Regions from separate parts of the Kitasatospora sp. NPDC022856 genome, predicted to be linked through region 3. Evidence: riboswitches for the same ligand, from Rfam matches in the RefSeq annotation. Region 3 holds a riboswitch; each other region holds the start of a gene.
The links. Region 3 has a riboswitch for cobalamin ahead of ACZ34W_RS05710 (ribonucleoside-diphosphate reductase subunit alpha). Riboswitches for the same ligand answer to the same signal wherever they lie in the genome.
Positions count from the first base shown of each region.

Region 1 (12,421 bases), on a different contig from region 3:
GTCGCGGGCCTGCTGGCCGAGGGACTGTCCAACAAGGAGATCGCCGACCGCCTGGTGATCGCCCAGCGCACCGCCGAAACCCACGTCTCCAACATCCTCACCAAACTCGGCTGCACCTCCCGCACCCAGGCCGCCCTCCTGATCACCGAACAGAACCTCGCCGCCGACACCCCCCGCCCCGCACGCCCCACACGGCCGGACCACCCGCCGCACGCGTAGCACCGGGCCACGGCGGGCACAACCGGCCCGTCTTCCGGGATCGGACCGTGTCCCGGCCGCGGACCGGCCCGGCGCACCTACGCCACCGGGGGCGCGCCCCCGCCAACGGGCAGCTCGACCAAGCGGCAACCGAGCCGCCGCAGCCGCAGTGCCACAGCCTCGGCCTCGCGGTCGTCCAGCGCGAACACGAACGGGCCGGGAATCAGCACCTGGTCGATCCAGCCCTGCTCGATGGCCCGCACGAGACACTCCAGCCGAGGCAGCCGGCCCCCGGACCGGCGTCCGTTGTCCAGGTAGGCGAACGGCTCGGGCAGGCCATGCCGCTGAGCGAGGCACTCCAGCGCACGGCGCTGGCACTCCATCCCGGTGACGTCGAACGGGTAGCACCGGAGGTAAAGCGCGGTCCGCGGGGGACGGATGTCGCGTGGTCGGCGCATCAGCATGTCGTTCACCTGCCAATGGGATCCGGGGGCAACGCAGGCTTGCCCTCCCACGCTCCCCCCGCGACGGGCCGGCCACATCGAGGGATCCACGTAGCCGACTACCGAAATCCCGGCGGCGTAGCTCACCGAGCGACGAGTCCAGCCGGCTCCGCGCACCTCCCACGGAAAGTCACACCGCCGTCGGCGCGACCCCGATCGACCTGGGGACGGGGGAGTGTGCACGGCGAACCACCTCGAGGGCTTCGAACGGTCTCGGCCGGGACGTCACCGCCGACCGCCCGGACAGGCCGGCCAGTGGCCCGTTCGCGGCCCATTTCCGTTCGATCCTGCTCCTTGACCTGGCCCATCACCTAAATCGGCCTCAGATGACATGTTCTGGGGGACTTTCGTGGCCGACCTTCGCGCGTCGTTCAGCTCCAACGACCCGTCGACGCGGACGAGGCGTTCACCAACCGAGAGCGAAGTGGTCCCTGGTGGCCACCGCCGTCGAGGAACACCTGCGCACCATCGCTTCGCCCACCTTCGATGTCGAGGATCTGGAGACGCCCCGCACCAACGTGATCACCTTCCACGGCGTCGGCGGCGTCGGGAAGTCCACCCTGCTGCGCAAGCTCGAAGCCTCCCTCGCCGCCGGCGGTCAGCGGCCACAGCAGTGGGGCACAAACGTCTGCGTGGGCGAGCGGCTGCCGCCCATCCGCATCGACCTCTCCTGGTCCGCCTCCACCGGCAGCGACCGCCTTCGACCTCGACCGGGCCACCCAGGCCGCCGGCCTCACCCACCAGGCCACCGCCCGCCGCCTCGTCGAACGCCCCATGATCAGCGAAGACCCCTACGCGGCGTGGCCCTATCACCTGCACGGTGCCATCCGCACCGCGTTGCGCACCGACGAAACCCAGGCGGCCGACCGGTGGACCCCCACCGACTGGCACCAGGCCGCCCAGCGGGCCCTGGCCGCACTCGGCGAGCAGTGGCGGGACCACTCCCCCGCGCCCGGCCGGGCCTGGCTCGTCGCGTGCCTGCGCCAAGGCCTGCGCCTCGCCCGCGACCACCACCTGAACGACCTGTCCTGGCCGACGGACGCCGCGTTCGCCTACGTCGACAACTCCGTGTGGGAGCCCATCGCCCCGCCCGCGCAGGGCGACGGCCGAGCCGCGGACACACCCGCCGACGCCCTGGCCGACCTGCTGACCGCCATCAGCCACCACCAGCACGAACACCGCGCCCACACCGCCCACCGCCTGACCACCGTCCTGGACAGCGGCCTGCACACCGACGAGCTGGCCCAGCTGGCCCGCTACTACCGGGCCAGGGCCGACAAAGACCTCGGCCGCACCACCGCCGCCCTCGAAGGCATGCACCACGTCGCCGCCCAAGGCGGACGCCTCGCCCCGCAGGCACAGCGCGGCATCGCCAACCTCGCCCCCGTCCACGGCGACTTCCCCGCCGCGCTGGCCGCCGCCTCCACGCTGACGTGGAAGAGCCGCCGCCACCGCGTCCGAGGCGACATCCTGTGGCCGCAGGGCGACTTCACCGCGGCCGCCCAGGCCCTGCGGGACGGACGGGCCGAGGCCGAGCAGCACGACGCGCCCGGTGAGCGGGCCATCGCGCAGAGCCGCCTGGCCCTGGTCACCGCGTTCGCCGACCCACAGCGGGCCGGCGAGGAGATCGCCCTCGCCCGCCAGTACCTGGAGCCACTCGACCAACGCGCCACCCTGCTCCACGCCTTGGGCGGCGAGACGTTCGAGGGCGCGAGGCTGGAGGCCGGTGGGGGCGGTGGCGATGACGACGGGGCAGGCGGCGGCGAGCGCGGTGATCACCTCGGCGTGGTGCTCGCCGGGATGGTCGGCGAGTACGACGCGGGTCAGGTCGAGGCCGTAGCCGGCGGCCGCGGCCCCCCAAGGTCATGCGCAGTTGAGGTCTCTCACGCTCGCCGACCTAGGCCGCAGCTCAGGGAGCTTCACAATCGGACGGCCGACAGGACGTGCCGCCCTGTCTCATCGGTGATTCCTCTCGTTCGGGGGACGCGCTGCCGCAGGAGGCCATGCAGGCCACCTGTGCGACGCCGACCAGGTTCGATGGAGACCCTCGCCCTGCGGCTGCCCTTCTGATCGTTCTCACAGTCGCCGTCACCCGGGCACTTCCTTCCTGCCGCGCGGGGAAGCGGGAGGTTGTCGCAGAACACGTACTGGTAGGTGACGGCCGCCTGGGCGGCCTCTTTGCGGTCAGCCCGTTCCTACCCTGAGCCGGAGTTGGAGCCGACACCCTCCGGGACGGTCGTCGGTGTCGATGCCGATCGTCACCGGGCCACGGTCGGTTTCGGCCCAGCTGCGCCCGGTGTTGTGGCACTGGGCGGGGTCGCCGTCCGGGTCGTACTGGATGTCGAGGGCGACGTACGTCTGCTTGATCTGCGGCACGGCGAAGGTGAGGTTGCAGCCGCCCGGACGACTGTCGGTGTCGATCCGGACGGCGGGACCGAAGGTTCGGGCATCCCTGGTGATCGGCATCCTGAATGTGCCCTGGTTGCCGCACTGTGCCGGGTCCCCGCCGGGGGTGGAGCGGAGGTCGTAAGCGAGAGACACGCCCTCCAGGTCGCTGTCGGGGTCGTAAACGCCGAACGCCAGCTGGCAGCCGCCCGGACGACTGTCGGTATCGAAACGGATGGCGTCGGTCCAGGTTCTTTCCTCGACCCATTGATCACCCGTCCTTCCGCCGCACTGGCCGGGAACGCCATCGGGGTTGAACCGGATTCCGAGCTCCGCAGGATGGAACAGCCGGATCTGCGCCTGCGCCTGCGCTGGCACAGGCGCAACCGTCGCCGCGACCACCCCGAGTACCGCCAGCCCGCGCGCGATTCTCCTCATGGCACCGATTCCCTCTCGTTCGGAGACATCCTCACTGGAAATCCCAGAGTGGCACGGGTGTGAACACGCCAATCGGAGGTTCCGACCGACATACCCTTGCGCCATCCGAAAGAGCCAACCCTGCAGCCGTTGCGGACCGGTGCGCCGACGCGGGGTGCCGTTGAACACGGTCGACAGCTGGCCCGGCAGCCGCTCGCCGAAGCCTCCGACCGGTCCGCCGCGGCCGTGCGGTTCTCCTGTGCCGATTCCGCCCGGGCACCTCCATCCCACCAACGAGCCCCCTCATGGCCGGCGCTCCCGGCTTGCCCGACGCGGCCGCGCGAGCTCCACACCGCACTGGCGTGCTGTCGTCTGAGCATCGCCCTGGCTCTCACCCCGCGCCCCGCGACACCCGAGCCAGACCGACTTGTAAGCATCGGCCGCGGCTCCGGCCCGCGTTGCGGCCCACCACCGGCAGAGCACCGCGCAGAGCAACGGGCTCGCTCCAGGGAACGGCTCGTCCGGATGCCCGTGGGCCGTTCGGCCGCACGGCCGGTGCCTGCCCTGGCGGCTCGATCGGCCGACAGCCGCGCTGGTGAACTGGCGCGACGGTATTCGGGGCCTTCGTGCATCCGAATTGCCCCAATTCGCGCCTTCCCGGAGTAACCTGGACAGCGCCGGAGGACTTACCGGCAGGACGATCACGAGGAGGTGCAGATGCAGATCAGAGAAACAGGAGCCCTGATTCTGCGGCTCGTGATCGCGAAATCTCGCCCCGGCCTCTCGGTCGGGGGATAGCGGGATCGCTTGGGCGTCGGGGGTGCAGGTACAAATCCTGTTGTTCAGCTCAGCTTCTATGCAGGGCGTGGGCCGTTTCCGCAGAGATGCGGGGGCGGCCTCTTTGCGCCACAACCCCCTCATCACCCCGGGTGCCTGAGAGGGTGTCCGCTCCGAGCGGGCGGACCGGATCGCCAACCGGCTGCGGCGCGGAAGCGACGGCCGTCGGCACCGACATCCGGCCGCTGGCTCCAGCGGCGCCGCGACGTCGTCGCACGCAGCGTCATCCGCTCAAGGCAGAGACGATGCCCGGCCACCATGGGCCGTCACATGCCCCGCATCGTGCCGCAGGCCACTGACCCGACAGAACCGACGGTGCCACCTGGCCGGCGGTGACGTCGGTGATGCGGCGCCGGACGGGGCAGGGGTGGTGTCCGGCTACGACCGGGGAAGGTGACCGCTGCCCTCCGGCGAGGTTGGTGGAGCAGGGCGGCATGTCGGACCTGCTCGTCGACAGCCGCGTCGTCGCGTTCCACTCACCGGTCGGCCCGACCAAAGCCCGCAGGTCGTCCCGCCGGGTCACGTCAGTGCGGATCCGCACGGCCGTGCCGCCTGCCTGCTTCGTCGACGTTCCAGCCTCCTCCGTCGCGCCGTAACACTCGCGCGGCCCCCGGCAACATCCAGGGCCCGACGTCCACCCCACGGCCACCAGGACGAGACACGCCTGCAAAACTATCGTCATGACGGTACGTCACCCTTGAGGTCAGAGGATGAAGACCGAAGGGAACCCTGGAATGAGCGACTACTTGGCACTCGTCACCGCCCTGATCCCGCTCCACACCGCCGACAACGGCTCGGGCCCACCGCCCCGGCTGACCGGTCACCAGGCGGACCGGCTGGCCGGGATGGCGAAGCGTGACGACGCCACGACCGCCACCCGCCTGCGGCGCCGCCCCTTCGGCCGGCGGCCGTCCTTCGCGTAGTACCGCCGGCCGAACGTCTCCTGCACGATGCGGTAGACGGCCGACCGGTGGGCGGGGCCAGCCCGGGCGGCCCGTCGCAGGTCGTGAACACCGCACACGCATGCGGGTGGGACGTGGCGACGTCACACCGGTGGGGCCCTTCCACCAGCCTGCGCCGCCGGTTCCGGCGCACGAGCGCCGACGGCGGGCTCCGCGCGCCGTCACCGCTCGGCGACCGACATGGCGTCGGAGCCCTCCCGGGAGGCATCACGGGAGGCATCCGGGGAGTCGTCGCCGCGGATGGCAGCGGTGATACCAGCGGCCCAGACGGCGGGATGGTCGTCGCCGAGCAGGTCGGCGAGGCGTTCCAATCGCCGACGGCGCTCGTCGGACCCGAGGGTCAGCGCCCGGTGCAGGGTGTCCGCCAGGTCCTCGGGTGAGTGGGGGTCGGTGAGCAGCGCGGCGGCTCCGAGTTGGGCGGCTGCTCCCGCGTGGCGGGAGAGCACCAGCACCCCGGAGCGGCCGACAGCCCGCTGGGACGCGATGAACTCCTTCGCGGTCAGGTTCATCCCGTCCTGCAGGGAGGTCACCCAGAGCACGTCGGCGTCGAGGTAGTGGTCGATCACCTCGGTGAAGGGCAGGCTGCGCGGAAGATACTCGATGGGCTTCCAACTCCTCTTGCTCCAGGCTTGGTTGACCTCAGCAATGCGGCTCTCCAGCACTTGCCGGGTCACGTCGTACGAGGTGATGCCGGGCTCGGGAGGCGGGCAGACCAGCCGGAACCGCAGTCGTCCCCGCAGCTCGGGACGCCGGGCGAGCAGGGCCGCGACGGCATCGACCTTCTGCACGGGGGCCTTGGCGTAGTCGAGCCGTTCGACGGAGAGCACGAGCGGCCCGTCGGCCGAGCCGGCACGGGGAGGGTCGGTAGGGGCCTTCGTTCGGGCCGGGGAACGGGTACGGACGCTGGCCCGGGCCGCCGAGGCGATGGCCTCGCGGTCGATGCCGAGCGGGTGGACGCCGATGCGCGGAACGTCGACGCGGGCCGCGCCCGGGCTTGCGACGAGGGTCCGGCGGAAGTGTTCGGCGAAGGTCTCGGTGTGGAAGCCGGCCCAGTCCAGGTGACTCAGCGAGGCGCGGATCTCGGCGGCGGTGGGCAGGACCGCGAAGACCTCGGGCGCGGGAAACGGGGTGTGGTGGAACAGGCCGATCCGCAGGTCGGGGCGGACCGGGCGGAGCAGCCCGGGGACGAGCCACAGGTTGTAGTCGTGCAGCCATACGGTGGCGCCCGGTGCCGCGCGGGCGGCGATGTGGTCGGCGAAGCGGGCGTTCACCTCGCGGTAACCGGTCCAGGTCTCCGGGTCGAAGCGCAGCCGCCGGGGCTGCGACATCAGCACCGGCCAGAGCGTCTCCTTGCACGCTCGGTGGAAGTAGGCGGCCCACTCGGCGGGAGTCAGCGGGACGAAGGAGAGCGGCAGACCGGTGTCGTGCCCGTCCAGGCGGCCGGCACGGGCGTGCGGTCCGAGAACGGCGGCGGTGGCCCAGATCGCCTGGGGGTTGGCGGCGAACAGGCTGCGCAGGGTGGGCAGGATGCCGTTCGGGCTCGCCGGCGGGCGCCATCCGCCGGGTGTCAGGCGGACGGGCGGGCGGTGGTAGCCGACCACGAGTGGGTAGTCGCGCTCGATCCAGCCGAGCTCTTGCAGGGCAGCCAGGATGCCGGCGGCGCCGGGCCGGTCGGGCCGGTGGACGGCTCGGTCGTCGGGGACGGCGGCGCGCAGGGCGGGTTCGGCATTGCCGACGATCACACCGTGCGCGCCGAGCCCGTACAGCGACAGGTCGTTGAGGGAGTCACCGGCGACCAGGACGGAACTCATCGGCCAGTTCTGCTGGGCGGCCAGCGCCGCCAGCGCGCCGCCCTTGCTCGCACCGCGCGGGAGCACGTCGAAGTAGCGGTCCGCCGAGTAGAGCCAGCCGCAGCCCAGCGCTCGGACGGTCTCGGTGAGTTCCGGGGTCAGCTGGTCCGGGCGCAGGTGGAACGAGCAGCGGCCGTCCTGAGCCACGCCGTGCTGGTAGACCAGCGCCGGGAAGCGCCGCAGCGCGGCCCTTACGCGTTCGGCCCCGGGCCAGCCGCTGCGCAGTCGGTGCTGCAGGTCCGCGACCGGGCTCTGGTCGGTGCCGTCGATGACGCTCGCCCCGACATCGGCGATGATCCAGCGCGGTCTGGGCACCAGCGGCTCCCGCAGCACCTCGCGTACTGAGGAGAGCCCGCGGCCGGTCGCGAAGACCACGGTCACCTCCGGGTGCCGGGCCAGGGCATCGTGCAGCCGGCGGCGGTCGGCCCGGTCGCCGCCGAGCAGCGTGCCGTCCAGATCGGTGACCAGGACCCTCGCCGAACGTCCTGCTCGGGGTGGTGCGGTGATCGTCCGCCCGGCAGCCCACCCGGTCCGCTGCTCCGCCGTCCGCCGATTCGTCTCCGGTGCTGCCATGGTGGTGCCCCCTCGCCGATCGCCCCATGGAGCTGCGCTCCGGCCGACGGGCCTGGACGCAGCTCGGATCAGGATCATCGGACGCTAACACGAGCCGGGCACCGAGTGAATCGGGCGTGAAACGGTGGTGACGCACGGCGTGGGGCTCGGTGGTGCGCCAGGCGCCGATCTGTGCGCCGGGCGCCTGACGGCCGGCCGCCACACTGCCGGACAGGGGCAGGACGGTCACGCCGTCGGGGCGTACCGCCCCCGCCGGTGATGGGGAAGTCGGAGGGGGTGGTGCCGGGATCAGACCACGTGACCCGTCCGCTTCCGGTGGAGTTGCCGCCCGGGCAGGTGAAAGGAATTTCGACGCTTTGAGGGTGCCCAAGTCGGTACTGGCGGCGAGACCCGCCGTGGTGGGCGAGTCGAACGTGTACACGGTGCCTTTGCCGTCGGTGACGTTCCAGAGCCTGGTAGCGGTCGAGCGGCCGCAAGCGCCCCCGACTCCCGGAAAGTTCGAGTTCGCGCTGGACGTGATCCTGAGCGGCCTGGAACGACCGAGGCGACCGAGGGGCGCCAGGGCCCCTTGGCCGACGGATCGCACCCGCGGTGCCGCCCTCCGGGCGAGCGGGTGGGCGGTGGAGGGACGATGATGGAAGCCCCGGAATCGTGGCGTTCGAGGCTCGGTATGGCGGTGTGGCACGTTCGGGAATTCACTCCCGACGATCTCGAAGCGGTGGTGCGGCTCGACGGTGAGAGCGCCACCACGGACCGACCCGCCGTCTTCCGGCTCTCCGAGCTCGTCGCCGCGCTGCAGGCGCAGAATCCGAGCGTCGTCGCGGTGGCCGACGGGCGTCTGGTGGGCACGGCGGTGGGCCGGGTGGACGGGGACCGGGCCTGGGTGCTGCGGATCGCGCTGCACCCCGCCTGGCGGAACCTCGGGCTGGGGACGGCGCTGCTGTCCGCGCTGGAGCACCGACTGCAGGATGCCGGGGCGCGAGTCGTCGCGGCCCTGCTGCCCGAGGAGGAGACCGGCGCCGCGGCGCTGGGCAACTCCGGGTTCCGTCCTCACCGGGGGCTCACCTACTTCGAGAAACCGCAGGCGGTGACTGGCCAGGGCACGACGGTGCTGGCCTCGCTGGGCGCGGTGGTGCCCGAGGCCAGCCTCTGGGGGCAGCTCACGGGGATGGCCGACGAGAAGCGGCTCATCGAACGGCGGCTGGTGCTGCCGCTGGCCAATCCCGAACTCGCGGACGCCCACGGGGTGGAACCGCCGCGCGCGGTCGTGCTGTTCGGCCCGCCGGGCACGGGCAAGAGCACCTTCGCCAAGGCCGTGGCCGGCCGGCTCGGCTGGCCGTTCGTAGAGTTCTTCCCCTCGCGGATCGCTTCGGAGGACGGGCTCGCCACGGGGCTCGGCCGCCGCTTCGAGGAGATGGCGCAGCTGGACCACGTGCTGGTCTTCATCGACGAAGTCGAGGAGGTCGCCGGCACCCGCAGCCTCGCCGATCCCGCGTCGGTAGGCGTGGTCAACGAGCTCCTCAAGTCGATCGTGCGGTTCCGCGACCGGGAGGGCCGGCTGCTCGTCTGCGCCACCAACTCGGTGGCCGCCCTGGACCCGGCGTTCCTGCGCCACGGCCGGTTCGACTACGTCCTGCCGGTGGGGCCGCCGGACCACGAGGCCCGCAACGCCCTCTGGGCCGGCTACACCGCCAGGACGGGCACGGCGGCCGACACGGCTGTGCTGGCCGGCGCCAGCAGCGGCTTCACCCCCGCCGACATCCGGCAGGTCGCCATGGCGGTCGCCCAGGCCGTCTTCGAGCACACCCTCGACACGGGGGAACGCACCGAACCCGGCACCGAGGACTACCTGGACGCCATCCGGCGCACCCGGCCGACCGTGACCGAGGAGATGGCCCGGGAGTTCGCCGGCCAGGCGGTCCGCTACGGGCGCACCTGAGGCGGCCCGGGTCGGCGGTCGCCCTCGGTCGCAGTGGCGGGGATTCCCAGGGCGCGCCGCGGCGCCCGGGCCTCTGGACTTACTAGGACGTCCAACTATATGGTCGATGCCAGGTCCGCGGTGTCAGGGAAGCCGGTGTGAGTCCGGCACGGTCCCGCCACTGTGACCGGGGAGTTCGTCCTCGTGGATGACGGCCGCTGGCAGCCAGCCGGGAAGGCCTGGGGGCGGGCGTGGATCCGGGAGTCAGGATACCGGCCGCGGGTGGTCCGTGCTTTCCACGAGGATGGAGACGACACGCATGACTCCGGGCCGCCTTTCCCGTTTCGCTGCCCCTTGCCCTGCCGTGCTGACCGTCGGGGCACAACTCCGCCCCCGACGCTGACGTCAACCGCCGGACCGCCGTAGGCGCGCACGACCGTGTGCCCGGACGGCGGCGGTGGTCTCTCCATTCCTCCTCTCCCCATCCACGATGAGAGAAGGAAACGATGGTTCGTGAACTGACCCATTTCGTCGGCGGCAAGCGCATCGCCGGGACGTCCGGGCGCTTCGGCGACGTGTACGACCCCAACACCGGCCGGGTTCAGGCCCGGGTGCCGCTGGCCGACCGGGCCGAGGTCGAGGCGGTGATCGCCGACGCCGCGCAGGCCCAGCCCGAGTGGGCCGCCTGGAACCCGCAGCGGCGGGCGCGGGTGCTGCTGCGCTTCCTGCAGCTGGTCGAGCAGGAGAAGGAGGAGCTGGCCCGGCTGCTGTCCGCCGAGCACGGCAAGACCGTGGCCGACGCCCACGGCGACATCCAGCGCGGCCTGGAGGTCGTGGAGTTCGCCGCCGGGATCCCGCACCTGCTGAAGGGCGAGTTCAGCGACAACGCCGGCACCGGAATCGACGTCTACTCGATGCGCCAGCCGCTCGGCGTGGTCGCGGGCATCACGCCGTTCAACTTTCCGGCGATGATCCCGCTCTGGAAGGCCGCGCCCGCGCTGGCCTGCGGCAACGCCTTCGTCCTCAAGCCCTCCGAGCGCGACCCCTCGGTGCCGCTGCGCCTGGCCGAGCTCTTCCTCGAAGCGGGGCTTCCCCCGGGCGTGCTCAACGTCGTCAACGGCGACAAGGAGGCCGTGGACACGCTGCTGGAGGACCCCCGGGTCGAGGCGCTCGGCTTCGTCGGCTCGACCCCGATCGCCCAGCACGTCTACGCGACCGCGGCAGCGCACGGCAAGCGCGCCCAGTGCTTCGGCGGAGCGAAGAACCACATGATCGTGATGCCGGATGCCGATCTCGACCAGGCCGCCGACGCCCTCGTCGGCGCCGGCTACGGCTCGGCCGGCGAACGCTGCATGGCGATCTCGGTCGCCGTCCCGGTCGGGGACGAGACGGCGGACGCCCTGGTGGCGAAGCTGGTCGAGCGGATCGCCGCGTTGAAGGTCGGCCGCTCGGACGACCCGGCGGCCGACTTCGGTCCGCTGGTCGGCCGCGACGCCCTGGAGCGCGTCCGCGACTACCTGGACCTCGGGGTCCAGGAGGGAGCCGAACTCGTCGTGGACGGAAGGGACTTCCGCCTGCCCGGTCACGAGGACGGCTACTTCCTCGGTGCCTCGCTGTTCGACTGGGTCACTCCCGGCATGCGGATCTACCGGGAGGAGATCTTCGGCCCGGTCCTGGCCGTGGTCCGCGCCGCTGACTACGAGGAGGCGCTGCGGCTGCCGAGTGAGCACGAGTTCGGCAACGGCGTGGCCATCTACACCCGGGACGGCGACACCGCCCGGGACTTCGCCCGCCGGGTGAACACCGGCATGGTCGGGGTCAACGTGCCGATCCCGGTGCCGATCGCTTACCACACCTTCGGCGGCTGGAAGCGATCCGGCTTCGGCGACCTCAACCAGCACGGCCCCGACTCGATCCGCTTCTACACCCGCACCCGCACCGTCACCTCGCGCTGGCCCTCCGGGGTCAAGGAGGGCGCGAGCTTCACCATGCCGACGATGGGATGAGTACCGTGCACGCAAGTGACCTGACGGACGACCAGCGCGCCATCGCGAAGGCGACCCGGGCCTTCGCCGACGAGTACCTCGCCCCGCACGCGGTGGCATGGGACCGGGACAAGCACTTCCCGGTCGAGGTGCTGCGCAAGGCGGCGGACGTGGGCCTGGCCGGTGTGTACGTGCGCGAGGACGTCGGCGGATCGGAGCTCTCCCGACTGGACGGGGTGGTCGCCTTCGAAGCACTCGCGACCGGCTGCCCGTCGATCGCCGGCTACCTGTCCATTCACAACATGGTCGGCTGGATGGTGGACCGCTACGGGACCGAGGCGCAGCGTGCCCGCTGGCTTCCGGCACTCTGCACGGCCGAACAGTTGGGCAGTTACTGCCTCACCGAGCCCGGCGCCGGCTCCGACGCCGCCGCGCTCACCACCCGGGCCGTGCGCGACGGCGACCAGTGGGTGCTGGACGGCGTCAAGCAGTTCATCTCCGGCGCGGGCACATCCCAGGTATACGTGGTGATGGCGCGGACCGGCGGCCCGGGGCCGGACGGCGTCTCCGCGTTCCTCCTGGACCGCGACGACCGTGGGCTGTCCTTCGGTCCGAACGAGCACAAGATGGGCTGGAACGCCCAGCCGACCCGGCAGGTGCTGCTGGACGGCGTCCGGCTGCCCGCCGACCGCCTGCTCGGGGCGGAGGACGAGGGTTTCCGCATCGCCATGGGCGGCCTCAACGGCGGGCGGCTCGGCATTGCGGCCTGTTCACTGGGCGGCGCCCAGAGTGC
Region 1 covers NZ_JBVHHE010000044.1:1,519-13,939, forward strand. Annotated here, with positions in the region: partial or broken gene ACZ34W_RS33010 (ATP-binding protein) at 1-219, shown strand, start outside; gene ACZ34W_RS33015 (hypothetical protein) at 297-671, opposite strand; gene ACZ34W_RS33020 (hypothetical protein) at 1,476-2,771, shown strand; gene ACZ34W_RS33025 (hypothetical protein) at 2,886-3,524, opposite strand; gene ACZ34W_RS33030 (hypothetical protein) at 5,075-5,263, shown strand; gene ACZ34W_RS33035 (HAD-IIB family hydrolase) at 5,464-7,725, opposite strand; gene ACZ34W_RS33040 (ATP-binding protein) at 8,396-9,664, shown strand; cobalamin riboswitch at 9,746-9,938, shown strand; gene ACZ34W_RS33045 (CoA-acylating methylmalonate-semialdehyde dehydrogenase) at 10,150-11,649, shown strand; gene ACZ34W_RS33050 (acyl-CoA dehydrogenase family protein) at 11,646-12,421, shown strand, end outside.
Region 1: another riboswitch for cobalamin. It lies ahead of ACZ34W_RS33045 (CoA-acylating methylmalonate-semialdehyde dehydrogenase); the one in region 3 lies ahead of ACZ34W_RS05710 (ribonucleoside-diphosphate reductase subunit alpha).

Region 2 (5,405 bases), on a different contig from region 3:
CGGCAGTGTCCGGATCGTCACCGAGACCACCCGGGTGGCGATGCCGGAGGCGGGGATCGGCTTCGTGCCCGATGTGGGCGGCACCTACCTGCTCGCCCTCGCCCCGGGCGAGCTGGGTACCCACCTCGCCCTGACCGCGGGTTCCGTCGGCGCCGCGGACGTGCTGCTCTGCGGGCTCGCCGACCACTTCGTGCCGGCCGAGCGCCTCCCGTCCCTACTCGACGACCTGGCCGAGCTGCCCGTGCACGACGCCCTCGAACGGCACGTCGAACCCGCACCGCCGGGCCGGCTGGAGGGGCAGCGTGCGTGGATCGACGGCTGCTACGCGGCCGGGACCGTCGAGGAGATCCTCGACCGGCTGCGGGACAGCGGCGAACCCGAGGCGAAGAAGGCCGTGGACCGGATCACCGCCAACTCGCCCACCGCCGTGAAGGCCACGCTGGCGGCGCTGCGCCGGGCCCGGGCGCTGGGCCCGCTGGAAGCGGTGCTGGACCAGGAGTACCGCAGCTCCTGCGCGGCGCTCGCCACGCGGGACCTCGCGGAGGGCATCCGGGCCCAGGTGATCGACAAGGACCGTTCGCCGCAGTGGAGCCCGGACACGCTGAGCGCCGTCGAACCCGCTGCCGTGGCCCGCTACTTCGCCCCGCTCGGCGAGCACGAGCTCGGCCTCGCCGCCACCACACCCCTGGAGCGCTGGTGAGCCACAGCATCGGATTCATCGGACTGGGCAACATGGGCGGCCCGATGGCCGCCAACCTGGTCAAGGCCGGGCACCGGGTGACCGGCTACGACCTGGTGCCGGAGGCCTTGCGGCACGCCGAGGAGGTGGGCATCCGCCCTGCGCGGTCCGCGGCCGAGGCCGTACGCGAGGCCGACGTCGTCATCAGCATGCTGCCGGCCGGCCGCCACGTCCTGGCCGCCTACGCGGAGCTGCTGCCCGCCGCCGGCCCGGGAACGCTCTTCGTCGACTGCTCGACGATCGACGTCGCGGATGCCAGGGCGGTGCACGATCTCGCGGTGGACGCCGGGCACCGCGCGGTGGACTCGCCGGTCTCCGGCGGGGTGGTCGGCGCGACGGCCGCGAGCCTCACCTTCATGGTCGGCGCGGAGAAGGAGCACTTCGAGAGCGCCCGCCCGGTTCTGGAGGCGATGGGCCGCAAGGTGGTGCACTGCGGCGCGCCCGGTGCGGGGCAGGCGGCGAAGATCTGCAACAACATGATCCTCGGCATCTCGATGATCGCGGTCAGCGAGGCGTTCGTGCTCGGGGAGAGTCTGGGGCTCAGCCACCAGGCGCTGTTCGACGTCGCCTCGACGGCCTCCGGCCAGTGCTGGGCGCTCACCAGTAACTGTCCGGTCCCCGGGCCGGTGCCGGCCAGTCCGGCGAACCGCGAGTACGCGGCCGGGTTCGCCGCCGCGCTGATGGCCAAGGACCTCGGACTGGCCGCCGGGGCCGCCGACGCAGCGGGCCTGCCGACCGAGCTCGGTCGCAGAGCGGCGCAGTTGTACGCGGACTTCGCGGCGGACGAGGGTGCGGGCCTGGACTTCTCGGCGATCATCACCACTTTGAGGGAGGGCGGCAAATGACCGAGACCTACGAGACGATCCTGGTCGAGCGCAGGGGCCGGGTGGGCTGATCACGCTCGACCGGCCGAAGGCGCTCAACGCGCTCAACACGCTCCTGATGAGCGAAGTCGTCTCCGCGGCGACGGAGTTCGACCGGGACCCGGACATCGGCTGCCTGGTGGTCACCGACTCGGAGAAGGCCTTCGCGGCCTCTGTCTGACCGGCCGGATGATGGGCGCCGAGGAGGCGGAGCGGGCCGGACTGGTCTCCCGCATCGTCCCCGCCGACCGGCTGCCGGCCGAGGCCCTGGCCACCGCCGAGACCGCCGCGGCGATGTCCACCCCGGCGGCGATCATGCTCAAGGAGGACGTCAACCGGTCGTACGAGACGACCCTCGCCGAGGGCGTCCGCTTCGAACGCCGCCTCTTCCACGCCGTCTTCGCGACGGCTGATCAGAAGGAGGGCATGGCGGCTTTCTCGGAGAAGCGCCCGCCGGAGTTCCGCAACCGCTGACGGCGCCCGCGGTGCGCCGCCCCTCGTCCGGGGCGGCGCACCGCCCGTCAGCTCTCGGACCGCCGGAGCAGGTAGGTGTCCGTGATCCAGCCCTCGCGCTCGCGGGCCCGGTCCGCTGCGGTCCCGTCGGCCAGGCGTAGTGTGCCGGCGGAACCCGCTGGTGCCTGCGTGATGTGACGCACGATCCCTTGACCCGATCTTTTCCGTTTCGCCATGATGAGCCGTCACGTTGTGACTCCGTCGACGGGGGAAGTCCGGTCCGAATCCGGCGCTGACCCGCAACGGTAGGCCGCCGACGGCATGTCGGCGGCGAGCCCGAGTACCCGTCGGCGGGGATGTGTCGTCCCCTCCTCCCGTCGTGGTCTGCGGGCCGGAGCTCCGAGGGCTGCCCGGCGTGCTGCCCGGCGTCCTCCGGGCCCCTGCGTCCAGGCCCGGAAAGGCACTCATGCCCACGCTCCGCCGCACCCTCGGTCTGCTCGCGATACCCGCCCTGGCGCTCGCCACCGCGCTCCCGGTGGCCACCGCCGCCCACGCCGAAACGACGTCCTCCCGGACCGTTCGTCCCGACGCCGCCGCTGGCGGCTGGCTGGCCCGCCAGCTCGTGGACGGCGACCACTTCGAGTCCGTCTTCAACGGCACCGCCTACCCCGACCAGGGTCTGACCGTCGATGCCGTGCTGGCCTTCGCCGCCTCGCACAGCTCCGACGAGGCCGCCGCGAAGGCCACCGCCTGGCTGGCGAAGCCCGAGATCATCTCCGGCTACCTCGGCGACGGCGCCACCGAGGCCTACGCGGGCGCCACCGCGAAGCTGCTGCTCGCCGTCGAGGTGCGCGGTGGGAACCCGGCATCCTTCGGGGGCGTCGACCTGCCAGCCCGGCTGCGCTCGCTGCAGACCGCCGAAGGACGGTTCTCCGACCGGTCGCAGTGGGGCGACTACAGCAACGCCTTCGGCCAGTCCCTCGCCCTGATCGCCCTGCACCGCACCCCCGGCGACGCTCCCGCCGCGGCCGTCGACTTCCTGGCGAACAGCCAGTGCGCGGACGGCGGTTACCCGTCCGCCTTCGGCCAGCCCACCTGCACCAGTGACGCCGACGCCACCGCCCTCGCCGTCCAGGCGCTCGCCGTCAACGGCCGCAACGCCGAGGCGAACGCGGGCCTCGGCTGGCTGACCACGCACCAGAACGCCGACGGCGGCTTCGCGGCCGCCGGGGCGACCGCCTCCAACGCCAACACCACCGGCCTGGCCACCCAGGCACTGCTCTCCGGTGGGCGCCTCGGTGCCGGCCTCAAGGGCTGGAGCCGGCTGGTGAAGTTCCAGCAGGGCTGCTCCGCCGACCCGGCGGTGCGCGGCGCGGTCGCCTACGACGCGTCGGGCTTCACCGCGGGCAACGGCGCCCGGGCCACCGCGCAGGCCGTCCTCGGCCTGGCGGGCACCCCGCTGGCCACCCTCTCCGCCGCCGGGTCCCGCCCCGGCGCCCCCACCCTCGCCTGCCCGGCCCCGGCCACCCGCTGAGACGCCGAACCCTGATCCCACGAGGAGAGTTCCGATGACCGATACCCTCACCCCGTCCCGCCCCGTCCGCCGGATGCTCGGGTCGATCGCCGCCGCGGCGGCCCTCACCGCCGGCCTGCTCGGCGTCTCCGCCGCCCAGGCCCCGCAGGCCCAGGCGGCGGCCTGCAACGGAACCACCGGCGTCACCGTCGTGGTCGACTTCACCGCCGTCGGCGGCGGCATCGAGACCGGCTGCGCCCCCGGCGACCCCGCCAGCGGGCTCGCCGCGCTCACCGGCGCCGGGTTCTCGTACGCCTTCCACCCCCGCTTCCCGGGCTTCGTCTGCAAGATCAACGCACTGCCCGCCACCTGCACCAACCCGACCGGCAGCGCCTACTGGTCGTACTGGCACGCCCAGCACGGCGGCCCCTGGTCCTACAGCAGCCTGGGCGCCGGCAACTACAACCCGGCCCCTGGCGACGTCGAGGGCTGGTCCTTCGGCGCCGGCACCCAGCCGGGCATCACGGCGCCCTGAACGTGAGCAGGCCGGCGCCCGTCCTCCGCGACGGATGAGCCCTGGGCGCCGGCGCCCAGGGCTCATCCGTCGTGGGACGCTTGCCGTCGTCGGAGGAGGTGACGGGCGAACAGCCCACCGATCCCGTTCAGCAGCCCCTGTTGTGCGGCCCGGGCGCGGAGCCCCGGGCCGCAGTGATTCGTCCGGTACCGAAGCGGAACGACCGGCGGTCGGCCGGGCCCGTGCGGTCAGCTGCCGTAGCTCAGCTGCCGTAGCTCAGCGACACGGCGTCGCCGAGGTGGACGGTGGTGGCCCGGGTCGCGGCGGTGGCGGTGGTGCCGTCCAGGCTGACCTTCCAGGTGGAGGAGCCGCTGTTGGCGGTGCCGTTGAGCGCGGTGACGGTTCCGCCGCCGGAGGACGGGGTGACGGCGGTGACGCAGCCGCTGGGGACAGCGGTGGCCGCCGCGTCGAGGACGTCACCGAGGGTCGCGGTGGTCGCGGTCGGAGCGAGGGTGACGGCACAGACCTTGAGGGCGCCGGTACCGTCGTCGACGACCAGGGTGAGCTTCGCCGCGGTGCCGGCGGTGAAGCCGGTGGCGGCGGCCCACGTCGGCTCGCCGGCGGCGGTCGGGGCGGGCGGGGCGGCGGTGAACCCGGCGCCGGCGACGGCGCGCAGACCGTCGACGGAGGCGTACGGGGACGGAGTGGTGTCGGTGGGCAGGTACTTGAAGCCGCCGCCGGGCTTGAACTGCTGGGCGATGAGGAAGTCGACCGGGGTCTTGCCGGTGCCGCTGGTGAAATCGGTTCCCTGGGGGTTGATGCCGCAGGCGTTGAGGCCGGACACGGCCCAGCCGTTGGAGTCGGTGTTCACACCGAACATGGCGTTGAAGGCGCCGGAGGAGGCGAGCTTGCCCTTGAGGAAGTTCTTGGCGGCGACGATCGCGGGATCGGTGTTAGGCACGCCGGCGGTGCACAGCGAGGCCATGGCGGCGCCGGTCATGTCGATGTCGCTGCCCTGCGCGAGCGCGGTCGGGTCGCCGGCGGCCTTGCTGTAGTTCCAGCCGCCGTCGTTGTGCTGGTTGGCGCGCACCACGGCGCCGGAGGCGTTCAGCAGTGCCCGCGGGGCGCGCCGGGTGCCCGCCTGGGTCTTGGCGCCCGCCAGGGCGAGCAGACCGAAGACGGTGCCGTTGAAGTTGGCGGACGGGCCGTAGTAGCCGGGTTCGGCGGCCTGCCAGTAGGCGGCAAGGTCGGCGAGGAGGTTGCGGCCCGGGCCGACCCGGGCGGGGTCGATGCCGGCGGCGTAGGCGTTGAGGATGCCGCGCT
Region 2 covers NZ_JBVHHE010000044.1:14,692-20,096, forward strand. Annotated here, with positions in the region: gene ACZ34W_RS33055 (enoyl-CoA hydratase/isomerase family protein) at 1-700, shown strand, start outside; gene mmsB (3-hydroxyisobutyrate dehydrogenase) at 697-1,584, shown strand; partial or broken gene ACZ34W_RS33065 (enoyl-CoA hydratase-related protein) at 1,581-2,076, shown strand; cobalamin riboswitch at 2,272-2,421, shown strand; gene ACZ34W_RS33070 (peptidase) at 2,522-3,589, shown strand; gene ACZ34W_RS33075 (flagellar hook-length control protein FliK) at 3,624-4,103, shown strand; gene ACZ34W_RS33080 (prenyltransferase/squalene oxidase repeat-containing protein) at 4,345-5,405, opposite strand, start outside.
Region 2: another riboswitch for cobalamin. It lies ahead of ACZ34W_RS33070 (peptidase); the one in region 3 lies ahead of ACZ34W_RS05710 (ribonucleoside-diphosphate reductase subunit alpha).

Region 3 (13,133 bases):
TCGGCGTTCGCGTTGACGCGGCGCATGAACTCGTCCGGGATCCAGTGCGCCAGGTTGAGGTTGTGGGTGCGGCGCGCCTCCTCACCGGTGTTGTCGCGCAGCTCCAGGAACTCCTCGATGTCCGCGTGCCAGGTCTCCAGGTAGACGCAGGCCGCGCCCTTGCGGCGGCCGCCCTGGTTGACCGCGGCGACCGAGGAGTCGAGGGTGCGCAGGAACGGGACGATGCCGTTGGACTTGCCGTTTGTGCCCCGGATCAGGCTGCCGCGCGAGCGGATCCGCGAGTAGGACAGGCCGATGCCGCCGGCGTGCTTGGAGAGACGGGCGATCTGGGCGTACCGGGAGTAGATCGAGTCCAGGTTGTCCAGCGGCGAGTCCAGCAGGTAGCAGCTCGACATCTGCGGGTGCTTGGTGCCGGAGTTGAAGAGCGTCGGCGAGGAGGTCAGGTACTCCAGCCGGCTCATCAGGCCGTACAGCTCGGAGACCTCGCGCACCGACTGCTCGTTGTCGCCGACCGCCAGACCACAGGCGACGCGGAGCAGGAACTGCTGCGGGGTCTCGACGACCTTGCGGGTGATCGGGTGGCGCAGCAGGTACCGGGACTGGACGGTGCGCAGGCCGAAGTACTCGAAGCGGCCGTCGCCCTCGGGGTCGATCAGCGCGTTCAGGGCGGTGGCGTGCTTGGCGACGAAGTCGGCGGTGGAGTCGCCGATCAGGCCCTCGGCGTGGCCGACCGCGATCGAGTCCGAGAAGGTGACCGAACCCTGGCTCACCGCCTCGTCGACGATCTCCAGCGCGAGCAGTCGCGCGGCGAGCTTCGAGTACTGCGGGTCCTCGGCGATCATCGACGCTGCGGCGTCCACGGCCAGCCCGCGCAGCTCGGCGAAGTCCGAGCCGGCGTGGCGGCCGCGCAGCGCGGCGGCGGCGACATGGCCGGGGTCCACCTGGGGGAGGTCGGCGCTGCGGTCGGTCAGCAGCCGGAGCAGTGCGCCACCGGGGTCGGACACCGTCGGGTCGACGGGGGCGGAGCTGGAACCCTGGGCGGGCAGGGTGACTGAGGCAGCGGTGGTCAAGGCGCTCTCTCCTGGCGGCGATCGGCGTCGGCGGTGGCTCGGGCCGGACCGTTCGGGGCAGGGGAGCACGGCGCGCCGGCCCGGAGGCGGCGCGCGACGGTGGCATCCCCGGCCCGCCCGCGAGGCCCGGAAGTGGTGCTGGTGCGAAAGGCCTCTGCGGGGAGGCCAGGCGGCACGCCGTCGGCAGGTATTCGGACTCGCGGGCTCTGTCGGAGCCGCCCGCACACCGCTGCGGGGCAGTCCCGGACTCGCACCGGGTTCCCCTGCGTCGACAGCAGGGATGAGCATACATCTAGTGGTGTCCGCTCGATGCGACCCCACATGTTGTGCGGCGTCGCGTGTCGACGTGATCGCAGGTGGTACCGGTGAGAGGCCTTTCCCGGGCTGTTCCGGGGCCGTTCCGGGGCTGCGGCCGGCCCCCGGCCGCCCGCCGCGGGGGCCGGCGCCGGGAGCCGCCGCAGGGTCGTTCCAGGGCCTTCGCGGACCACGGCGCAGGGCGTCACCGGGACTGCCCGGGGCCCGGCCGGTGTTCGGATTCGGAAACGGATCGGCCACCGGGCAGGCCCGCCGTCAGGGGCATGCCCTACGATCTCGGCTCATGAGGGAGCGGAGCCAGCGGGTCGTCGACACCGACGTGATTCGCGGAGCGGCCGCCGAAGGCAGTGAGGGGGGCGCATGAGCGACGGAACGGGCACGCCCGGGGAGTGGAGCGGCCGACCCGGCTCGCCGGGGCAGCAGCCGCCCCCTCCCGCCGGGCCGGGTGGCGCGCAGAACCAGCAGCCGGGCACGCCCGGACAGCCGCCGCAGGGCCCGCCGCCCGCGCCGTACCCCGGCGCGCCGCAGCCGGTGCCGCCGGCCCCGGGCGGGTTCGGTCCGCCGCCCGCCTCGTACGGGCCGCCGGTGCCCGCGCCGCAGCCGGTCCAGCCGCCGGTGCCGTCCGTGCCGCAGCCGCAGCCGCCGCAGCAGGTCCAGCCGCCCGTGCCGCAGCCGGTCCCGCAGCAGCCGGCGCCGGTGCAGCCGCAGCCCCAGCCCCCGGTGCACCAGCAGCATGTCCAGCCGCAGCCGCCGCAGCACCAGTGGCAGCCGCAGCCCCAGCACCCCCAGCCCGTGCCGCAGCACGCCGAGCCGGACTGGGCCGCCCTCGCGGACCGGAACGAGGCGGAGGCCAAGCGCAAGGGCCGGACGCGGATCATCGGCGGCGTGGTCGCCCTCCTGGTGGTCGGCGGCCTGGTCGCCGGCGGCCTGCTGTTCCTGAACAAGGGCGACGACAAGAAGCCGGTCGCGGATCCCACCGGCGCCGCCACGGCGGCCACCCAGCCGCCGGCGCCCACGGCGTCCGGCAAGGCGTCCCCGACGGCCACCCCGAGCGCCACGCCCGAGGACCCGTCGAAGCCGCTCTGGGAGGCGACCACCGACCCGGCTCCGCAGGACGCGGCGGCGCTCTTCTCGGCGCTCACCGTGACGGTCAACGGCGCCACCTGGAACCGCACCGTGGTCTCGCTCGACTCGCCCTGCTGGGACGGCAACTCCACGGTCGGCGGCCTCGGCAAGGTCCTCGGTGACCAGGGCTGCCGCCAGGTGCTCCGGGCCACCTACGTCTCCGGCGACAGCGCGGTGACGGTCGGCGTCGCGGTCTTCGACCACAAGCAGCAGGCCGAGACCGCGGTGAAGAACTACGTCGGCCACCTCAAGGGCGCCGCGGCCCCCGGCTCGCCGGCGTTCTGCACCACCCCCGGCTGCACCAACACCAAGGGCACCCTGGGCCGGTACGGCTTCTTCACCGTCGAGGGCTCCGCCAAGGGCGGCAACACCGCGGACGCCGCCGCGACCGCGGCCGCCGCGGGCTTCGACGAGCACGTGAAGAACCAGCTCCTCCAGCGCACCAAGGCGGCGGGCGGCGCACCGGCCGCCACCCCGGCGGGCTGACGGTCCGCCCGGTTCGGCCCGGTTCCGGCCGGGCCCGCCCCGGTTCGCGCCCGGCGGGTCCGCTCGCCCCGGCCCCGGGGGATGTGGCAGGCTCACCGCCTGTCAGTCGTACACGTGTTCCGGTTGTGACGGCGCAGGCCGGTGCCGGTGAGCATCCGGAGGAGTGTCCGTGGCCCTGCCCCGCGCGCTGCGTGCCAAACCGGCCGTGCTGGCCGCGGCCGGCGCGCTGCTCGCCGCCGGCGCGGTGGTGCTGGTCGGCCAGGACGGCCGGGCCGACGGCGACCGCCGGGACGCGCCCGCCCGCAGCACGCTCACCCTGGGCGGCGCCGGGCGCACCCTGGCGCCGGAGGTCGGCCGCGAGCTGCTGGCCCGCGACCCGCAGGCCTCGCCCAACGCGCGGGCCGTCCAGCAACTCCTCGCCGACCTGGAGAGCGCGGCCCGCGCCGGCCGCTCCGGCGGGACGGTGATCGGCCAGCACGTCGAGGCGCACAACGAGCTCTACAACCCCGACTACGGGGACTACCGGGGGACCAAGCCGGTCGGCTACTACTACAAGAAGGCCGCCGACATCACCGGCCGGCTGCCCGGCTTCGTCGAGACCGACCTCGGCCCCGGCTACGGCCAGAACGGCTGGGGCGTCGGCAACCCGCGCTCCTACTCGGCGGGCCGCTGGCCGGCCTGCGCGGTCGGCTGGCAGTACACCGACGACGCCGTCGACCTGATGACCGCCGTCTGGTCCGGCCACCCGCGCCCGGACGACGGCAGCTACGGGGCGTCGGGCACCCGGAAGAACTGCGACGGCACCAGCACCGAGCTGCCCGACAACGGCGGCGGCCCGGCCGGACTGGTCGGGATGTCCTTCCACGAGCCGTACCCGGGCTCGGACGTGAAGTCCTTCGACCGGGTGCTCTGCTCGGCCTCGCCCGGCGCGAAGGACCCGGGCTGGTTCGGCCGGGTCGTCGACAGCGCCGGCGACACCCCCGAGTACCGCGCGCTGCTGACGGACCTCTCCTTCCTGGCGGACCACCTGGAGTACCTGGCGGCCCACGACGTGCCGGTGCTGCTGCGGCCGTACCACGAGATGAACGCGGCCGACTGCGCCCGCGGCTTCTGGTGGTCGGGCCGCAAACCCGCCGACTACCAGGCGCTCTGGCGGATCACCTACCACTACCTGGTGGAGACCAGGGGCCTGCACAACCTGCTGTTCGCCTGGACGCCGGTCTCCTGGGACGGCGCCCCGGGCGTCGATCCGTGGGACTACTACCCGGGCGCGCGGTACGTCGACGTGGTCGGGGTGGACGACTACAGCGGCAGCCCGGCGCACCCGATCGGCACCGGCGAGGTGTGGACCAAGCGCTACTACGACGGCCTGGCCGGCTACGGCAAGCCGCGGATCCTGGCCGAGTCCTTCGCCGTGCCGGTCAACTCCCGCCAGCCGGACACCCTGCGGCGGACCCCGTGGACGATCTGGACGGTCTGGGGGCAGTCGCTGACGGCGGACAACCTGACCCCGGACCAGCCCCGCAACTCCAACGCCGACGTCAAGGCCACCTACGGCAACGGCCTGGCGCTCACCGGCGGCTCCGGCCCGTTCGGCGCGGACGTCGACTGGAGCGGTCTGCACGTCCGGTGAACCGGCCGGCCTCGTCCGTGAGATCGACAACACGTCCGCACCCTCCTGAACCGGGGGAATTCCTGGTCCGTTCGCGCGTGTGGCATCCTGTGGCCCGGAATCGAACGGGTTGAAGCCGGGTGCGCCCGGCAGGGGCGGGGGTACGGGAGATGACACAGGCGCGTCCTGACCGTCCGGCCGGTGGCCTCGCGGTGGCCTGGGGGGCGGTGATGCTCGGCTGGGCGGCCTACAACTGCTTCTGGCAGGTCGGCTTCGCCACCTACGCCAAGGGCGTCTTCTACTACGGCGGCTCCTCGGTGGGCGCCGAGACCGGCAGCCTCAACTTCGCGGTGCTGTACCTGACCTCCGGCATCCTGCTGCTGCGCGGGCGGGACTGGGCGCGCGGCGTGGTGGTCGGCGTGGCGCTGGTCGAGGGCTACAACCGGGTGCGCAGCCTGACCGGCGCGCTGCTGGACGCCCCGCAGCGCCGGTGGTTCACCGGCACCACCGAGGGCTGGCTGAAGCTGGCGACCTTCGGGCTCGGGGTGGCCGTCACCGCGACGCTGGCGGTGCTGCTGGTCGTCTCGCTGCGCCGGACCGGATCCCGCTGGGCACCGGCGCCGGGCCCGTGGGCGGCCGCCGGGCAGCCCTCGCCGTTCCAGCCGCTGCCCGCCCAGCAGCCGGGGCAGCAGCCCGGCCAACTGCACTGGTCGCTGCTGCAGACGCTGCCGCAGGACCAGGCTCCCGGCCACCCGCCGACCCAGCCCCAGCAGCCCGCGCAGGCCTGGCCGCAGCCCCAGCAGGCTCCGCAGCCCCCGCAGCCCCAGCAGGCTCCGCAGCCCCAGCAGCCTCCGCACCCCCCGCACGACCTGACGCAGCCCGGCTGGACCCCGCCGCCGGCCGCCGTCCCGCCGCAGCCCCCGCAGCCCCAGCACTCGTGGCCGGCCCCGCCGGTGACGCCCGGGCCGGTTCCGCCGGCCCCGGGGACGCCGCCCTACCCGGGGTAGCGAGCAGGACCCGCCGGCCCGGACCGGCGGGGTGAACGGACAGACGCAACAGACGAGGAACGACTTTCGCCATGACAGCACCAGCACCCGCGCGGACGGTACTCACCACGTCCCGCGAGGCCGCTCGGCTCGCCGACCGGCAGATGTCGTGGAAGCCGCGCATCGTCCCGTTCTACCTCTCGTTCGTGATCATCTTCGGCTTCTCGCTCTGGGCGTACGTGCCCAACCCGACCCCGCTCGGCTGGGCGATCACGATCCTCTGGGGCATGCCGGTCTTCGGCGTGCTGATCGGCTTCCAGGGTGTGCTGATGGTCCGCCGCCGGCTGCGCAAGGCGAACCGGATGACCCCGGCGGTGCCGGTCGACGACGACTACCTGATCGTCCTGGTGCCGACCATCGGCCGGCACGACACCTACCCGGCGCTGGAGCGCTCGGTGCTGTCGTACGTCGACCACCTGCCCGCCTACTTCCCGTGGATGCGGGTGGACATCCTCACCGAGGAGGGCTGCGCGGCCGGCGAGAAGATCGACGAGCTCGCCGCCCGCAACCCGCTGATCCGGGTGGTGACCGTCCCGAAGGCCTACCAGACGCCCAACGGAACCAAGTTCAAGGCCCGCGCCAACCACTACTCGCACGAGCTGCGGATCGAGGAGGGCGAGGCCGAGGACGACGTCTGGGTGCTGCACATGGACGACGACACCGGGGTCGGGCCGGACACCGCCGCCGCGGTGGCCCAGTTCATCAACCGGCAGCGCCGGGCCGGGGACGACGCCAAGCACATGGCCCAGGGGATCCTGACGTACCCCCGGGAGAACGCCGTCTCCACCTTCACCTGGCTCGCCGACGCGATCCGCCCGGCCGACGACATCGCCCGCTTCCGCGCGATGACCGGGACCGGGACGCCGATCGCCGGCGTGCACGGCGAACTGCTGCTGGTGCGCTCCTCGGTGGAGGCCACCATCGGCTGGGACTTCGGCCCCGACACCATCGTCGAGGACGCCCAGATGGCGCTCAACTTCTGCGTGCGCTACCCCGGCCGCAGCGACTGGTTCAACGGCCGCTGCTACGGCGCCTCGCCGGCCGGCCTCAAGGACTTCCTCAAGCAGCGCGAGCGCTGGGCCTGGGGCCTGGTGGCGCTCTGCTTCAACAAGAGCATCCCGCTGCGGTTCCGGCTGTTCATCGGGATGGGCATGGTCAGCTGGGTGCTCGGACCTCTCCAGCACGTCGGCCTGGTGCTGCTGATCGCCTGGTTCACCGGGACGATGAACACCTCGCCGGTGACCCAGTCGGTGGTGCTGATCTGGTCGATCAACTTCGCCTACGTGATCTGGACGTACTGGGAGGGCCTGCGCCTGAACGTGGTGGGCTCGGCCGACCACCGGCGCAAGTGGTGGGAGCCGATGGCGGTGGTGGCGGCCATCCCGCTGTTCTCCCTGCTGGAGGGCTGGGGCGGGATGCGGGGACTGATCAAGTTCCTGCGCCGCGAGGAGAACAAGTTCGTCGTCATCGCCAAGCCGGCCTGACCGGCGACCAGGGACTGCTGCCAGATATGAAACGCTTCGTCATCTTCATCCTGCCGACCGTCGTGCTCGGCCTCACCGTGGGCGTGCCGATCGTCTGGGGCGACCACCCGATCAAGTTCGACCACAAGCGCCCGACCGAGGTGCACTGGGCCGGTGCCCCGGCCGAGCAGGGCCGGGTCTGGGGCTTCGGCAAGGACGCGCCGCCGGAGGACACCGGGCCCAAGGTGGCCCGGCCGTGGGCGAAGGGCAGCCCGGAGTGGGGCGTCCAGGTGTACTGGCTGGACGACCCGGCCGACCCGGAGAGCTTCGTCCAGGGCAAGGCGGACCGCATCGTCAAGTACGTGGTCGGCCTGAACGCCAACGCGCTCTCGGTGTCCTTCCCGTTCTACACGGTGGGCAGCAAGTCCAACGCGGTCGCCGCCCGGCCGACCACCCCGAGCCCGGACCGGCTGGCGATCCTGCTGGACACCGCGCACCGGGCGGGCCTGCGCACCACCGTCCGGCCCCTCCTGGACGAGGAGTCGCTGAAGCCGGCCAACAACGGCTGGCGCGGCAACATCGCCCCCACCGACCGGGACGCCTGGTTCGCCAGCTACGCGGCCTTCCTGGCGCCCTACCTGAAGGCGGCCGAGGAGCACGACGCGACCGAGTTCACCATCGGTACCGAGTTCAACTCGCTGGAGGCCGACCCGCACTGGGCCCCGCTGGTCGAGCAGGCCGGGAAGACCTTCCACGGCGAGGTGGCCTACGACGCCAACTGGGACAACTGGTCCAAGGGCGCCGTCGCGGTGCCGACCGGGCGCACCGGCGTCGACGCCTACTTCCCGGCCAGGTCGGCCGGGGACGACGCCACCCCGGCCGACCTGGCGGCCAGCTGGAACAGCTGGCTGGACAAGCGAGGCAAGGGCCCGCAGCCGACCACCAAGCTGACCGAGGTGGGTATCCCGGCCCAGAAGGGCGCCTACAAGACGCCCGGTGACTTCTACACCAAGCGCGAGCTCAACGAGCCCGTGCAGGCCACCTGGTTCACCGCGGTCTGCCAGGTGGCGCAGGAGCGGAAGCTGGCCGGACTGTACTTCTGGTCGCTCTACTTCGGCATCGACCCGACCCTGCCCACCAACCAGGACACCCCGCGGATGGACTTCGCCGGGCGCCCCGCCTCCGAGCAGGCGATCCGCGACTGCTTCGCGCAGACCTACGCCGTCCCGGAGGCCGCGGCCGGCTGACCGGCCGGCGGGGTCGCCGCCCGGCTCGGGCCGGTGGTGGGCTTGCGGGACGGCGTGGTGGTGGGCTTGCGGGACGGGGTCGTCGAGTGGCTCGGGGACGGCTGCTCGGTCGGGGTGGCCTGTTCGGTGGCCGGCGGGGCGGTCGGCGTCGCCGGGGCGGTCGGCGTCGGCTGGGGAGCCGGCGCATCCGGCGGCCGGACCCCGGCCAGCGCGTCCGCGATCTGCTGCTCCAGCCACGGCGTCACCAGCCGCATGCCGGCCGGCGTGAGGTGCACGCCGTCGGTGGCGGGGGAGACCAGGTGGCCGTTCCGGTCCTTCCAGAGGCAGCTGCCGCCGGGGCAGTAGAAGGCGTTCAGGTCGAGCAGCTGGACGGCGCCGCCGGAGGCCTTCACGAAGTCGCCGACCTGCTGGTTGTAGCAGGTGCCCCAGGTCTTGCTGATCGCGCCGTTCTGCACCCGCTCGTTCATCAGCAGCACCCGGGCACCGTGCGCGCGCTCACGGACCAGGTCCGTCGCCTGGGTGAGCTGGGCGGTGTACCGGGTGCGGTAGTCCTCGTCGCAGGGGTTGAGCCAGCTGCCGTCCAGGTACTGCTCGGCGGCGTCCCAGCCGAGGTGCAGGACGACCGCCTGCGCCTGGACGCCGTCCAGGCTCTTCGCCCAGAGCGCGGTGCGGTCGCGGCAGTCGTCCGTGGTGTCGAACTCCACCCGGGAGGTGCCGCGGACCTTCTCGGAGCCGAACACGCCGCAGCCGCTGATGCCGCCGTCGACCACCCGGAAGCGGTCGCCGTGCCGGTACAGGCCGGTGGCCAGGTCCTCGGAGAAGGAGTCGCCGAGGGCGAGTACCAGCGGCTTGTCGGCGGGGCCGCCGCGCATGTCGTGCTCGACCCAGGCGGGCAGGTACCAGGCGCCGGCGGTGGCCGTCAGCGCGGCGGCGGCCAGCAGCGGGACGGTCGGCAGCGGCCGCCAGCGCAGCACCCGCAGCCGCTCGGTGCCGGTGTGCAGCAGCCAGGCCAGCACCCACGAGACGGGCGCGCCGATGGCCAGCAGCAGCGCCGGCGAGATGTCGTCGACGAACCGCTGGAGCAGCCAGTAGACCGGCAGGTGCAGCAGGTAGAGGCTGTAGGAGATGGTGCCGGTGAGCCGCAGCGGCGGCAGTGCGAGGAGCCGGACCAGCGGACCGCGGTCGTGGCAGAGCGAGGCGGCGAGGACGGCCGAGAGCACCGCGACGCCGGCCAGCCCGCCCCGGTAGAGCCAGGGCTCGTGGTAGTTGTCCACGCTGAGGCTGGCCCAGACCAGGCCGCCCAGCGCGAGGGTGCCGACCACGGTGGGCAGCACCGTGCTCCCGGCCCCCGGACGGCCGGGCGAACGCCGCTGGGCCCGCGAGCCCGACTCCGGACCCTCCTGGACCGTGCGGCGCAGCCGCAGGTAGACCACGAAGGCGGCGGCGGCGCCGGCCGCGAAACCGACCGCGCGGGACTCGGTGCCCAGGTAGAGCCGGTCGCTGTTGGAGCCGTTCCACATCAGCGGGGCGACGGCGGCGGCGCCGGCGAACAGCACACCGGTCACGATGCCCGCGGCCTTGAGCGAGCGGCGGCAGACGGCGTAGATCAGCAGCAGCAGCAGCGGCCAGACCACGTAGAACTGCTCGGTGATGCTGAGCGACCACATCGCGGCCAGCGGGTCGATGCCGGCGAAGTGCTGCCAGTAGGCGTCACCGCGCTCCAACTGCGCCCAGTTGGCGACCTGGGCCAGCGCGGCCAGCGCCTGCGGGCGCAGCTCCTTCACGTCCTTGAGCGGGCTGAGCAGGGCCGAGACGAGGACCACCAGGAGCACGGTGACCAGCAGGCCGGGCAGCAGCCGCTTGGCCCGACGGCGGTAGAAGACGCCGAGGGCGATGCCGTCGGTGCGGTCCAGCTCCCGGATCAGGACCAGGGTGACCAGGAAGCCGGAGAGGACGAAGAAGGCGTCCACACCGAACAGGCCGTTCTGGAACCAGTTGGTGTGGTAGAGCAGCACGGAGGCGATGGCGAGGCCGCGCAGGCCGTCCACCGCCTTGAAGCGCACCGACGGCGGAACCGGCCGCCGGGGGGCGGGCGGCTCCGCGGGGATCGCGTACCGGCTGCCGCGCGGCGCGGGGATCCCGCGCGCCTCGCGCATGTCCTGCAGGGTGGGTCCGCTCGCCGCGGAGGGCGCGCCGATGCCGGGCCCGTCGTACATGAGGTGCTGCTCCTCTGATCGATGGGCTACCACGACGTGTCTCGATCAGAGGTTTATATCAAAAGAGCGGCCTGATCGTTCGTCGGCCGCCGGGGCAGCCGGCCGATCCGGTCCCCGGCCCGCCGCTCCGCCGCCCCCTGACCGGCGGGCCGGCCCGCGGCCGGACCGCCCCCGGTGGGCCGTCAGAAGGCCATGCTGTAGACCATCAGGTCCATCCCCGGGTACGGCGCCCAGTCGCGTTCCGGGGTCCGGCGGAAGCCGATCCGCTCGTAGATGCGGTGGGCGGCCGTCATGTCGGGGCGGGTGGAGAAGGCCATCCCGGCCAGGCCGAGTTCGCGGCTGCGGGTCAGGGCGGCGCGCACCAGGCTCTCGCCGACGCCCCGGCCGCGGGCGGCCGACGCGGTGGCGAGCATCCGGATCTCGCCCTCGTCCGGGGTGGCGATGTCGGCCCACTCGGTGCCGCCCACGGCGAAGGTCACGCAGCCGAGCACCCGTCCTTCGGCCGCGTCGACCGCGACGAGGAGCTCGGCCTCCCGGGCCCGGCGGGCGGTGTCCCGCAGGAGGTCGACGTACTGGCTCTCGGGCGAGGTGTAACCGTCGCCGACGAAGGCCTCGACGGTGACGTGGCCGGCTGCTTCGAGGTCCGCTTCGCGGGCCGGGCGGATGACGATGTCCATCCGGTCAGTGTGCCGGAGCCGCGTCCGGCGGCGGGCGCCGGGGCGGCCGCCCGCGGACCGGTGGCAGCGGCCGCCGCGGGGCCGGCGACGGCGGGGGTGGTGGTGGCGGCCGGGTCGGCGTCGGGGCGCAGCGAGGCGGCCGGCATGGTGCCGTAGAGCCGGTCGGGCAGCGCCGGGTCGACGGGGTACCCGCCGGGCCGGTGCCAGTTGTCGCGGCCGGTGGCGGCGCCGCGGGCCACGTCGCGCCCGATCAGGGTGCCGAGCAGTCCGAAACCGCCGACGGTCCCGACCAGGGCGAGTGCACTTGCGAGCGTGTCGGAGTCCATGGCTCCACTCTCGCGGCGCGGCAGGCCGGCCACGAGTGGCAGGAATGCCCGATCCCATCGAAATCCTGCCACCGGGCCCTTCCCCGCGGGCTCCCCGGGGAGGCATCCTGGGCGGCATGCTGAAGAACGTGGTCGCGGTGGTGCTGGAGGAGCTCCACCCCTTCGAACTCGGGGTGGCCTGCGAGGTCTTCGGCCTGGACCGCAGCGCGGACGGCCTGCCCCGGTACGACTTCGCCGTCGCCGGTGCCCGCCCCGGGCCGCACCGCACCCACGCCGGCTTCTCGGTGGACGTGCCGTACGGCCCGGAGCGGCTCGCCGGGGCCGACCTCGTCGTGGTGACCGCCACCGGGGTGCGCCCGCACTACCCGGAGCCGCTGGTGGACGCCGTGCGCGCGGCGGTGGAGGGCGGTGCCAGGGTGCTCTCGATCTGCAGCGGCGCCTTCGTGCTCGGCGCCGCGGGGCTGCTGGACGGCCGCCGCTCGACCACGCACTGGCGGCACACCGCGGAGCTGGCCGCCCGGTTCCCGCGGACCACCGTCGAGCCGGACGTGCTCTACGTGGACGACGACCCGGTGATCACCTCGGCCGGCACGGCGGCGGGCATCGACGCCTGCCTGCACCTGGTCCGCCGGTTCCAGGGCGCCGAGGTGGCCCGGGGGATCGCCCGACGGATGGTGGTGGCCCCGCACCGGGAGGGCGGCCAGGCCCAGTTCGTCGCCCGGCCGCTGCCCGAGGGGGACGGCGAGTCCCTCGCGCCGCTGCTCGACTGGATGCGCCACCACCTGGACGAGGAGTCCACCGTCGAGCAGTTGGCGGCCCGGGTGCACCTGTCGCCGCGCACCTTCGCCCGCCGCTTCCAGCAGGAGACCGGCACCACCCCGCACCGCTGGCTCACCGGGCAGCGGCTGCTGCTCGCCCAGCGGCTGCTGGAGAGCACCGCCGAGCCGGTCGACGCGATCGCCGCGCGCTGCGGCTTCGGCAACGCCGCCACCCTGCGGCACCACTTCGGCCGCCGGCTCGGCACGACCCCGCTGGCGTACCGCCGCTGCTTCGCCGAACCGGCGGCCGGCTGACGGCGGCCCGCCCGGGCCCGCCGCCGTCGGCCGACGGCCCGCGGCCTCAGCCGAGCGTCAGGTGCCCGGTGTCGTTCCAGTGCGCCGGGCGCAGCCGCCCGGCCTCGGCCCGCCACAGGCTGGTGGAGCAGTTGCGGACCGTGTCCAGGGCCGTCAACTGCGCCTCGGTGAGCCGGTCCAGCGCGTAGCGGAGCATCAGCACCGTACAGTCGTGCGCGACCAGCAGGACCGGTCGCCCGGCCTCCTCCGCGCAGATGTCGCGCAGCACGCTGCGCACCCGCAGGGCCACGTCCGCCCAGGACTCCCCGCCGGGCGGGCGGTAGTAGAGCTCGCCCATCTTGCGGCGTCTCGCGGCCTCGTCCGGGTGCCTGGCCTCGATCGCGGCCTTGGGCAGCATCTCCAGGATGCCCAGCTCCCGGTCGCGCAGCCGCTCGTCGTAGCGGACGGCGAGCGAGACCGGTACCGCGCCCAGCCCGG
Region 3 covers NZ_JBVHHE010000003.1:175,166-188,298, forward strand. Annotated here, with positions in the region: gene ACZ34W_RS05710 (ribonucleoside-diphosphate reductase subunit alpha) at 1-1,046, opposite strand, end outside; cobalamin riboswitch at 1,236-1,362, opposite strand; gene ACZ34W_RS05715 (hypothetical protein) at 1,746-2,996, shown strand; gene ACZ34W_RS05720 (glycoside hydrolase family 26 protein) at 3,166-4,629, shown strand; gene ACZ34W_RS05725 (hypothetical protein) at 4,779-5,615, shown strand; gene ACZ34W_RS05730 (glycosyltransferase family 2 protein) at 5,687-7,138, shown strand; gene ACZ34W_RS05735 (glycoside hydrolase family 113) at 7,165-8,364, shown strand; gene ACZ34W_RS05740 (acyltransferase family protein) at 8,334-10,580, opposite strand; gene ACZ34W_RS05745 (GNAT family N-acetyltransferase) at 10,763-11,257, opposite strand; gene ACZ34W_RS05750 (helix-turn-helix domain-containing protein) at 11,700-12,656, shown strand; gene ACZ34W_RS05755 (histidine phosphatase family protein) at 12,703-13,133, opposite strand, start outside.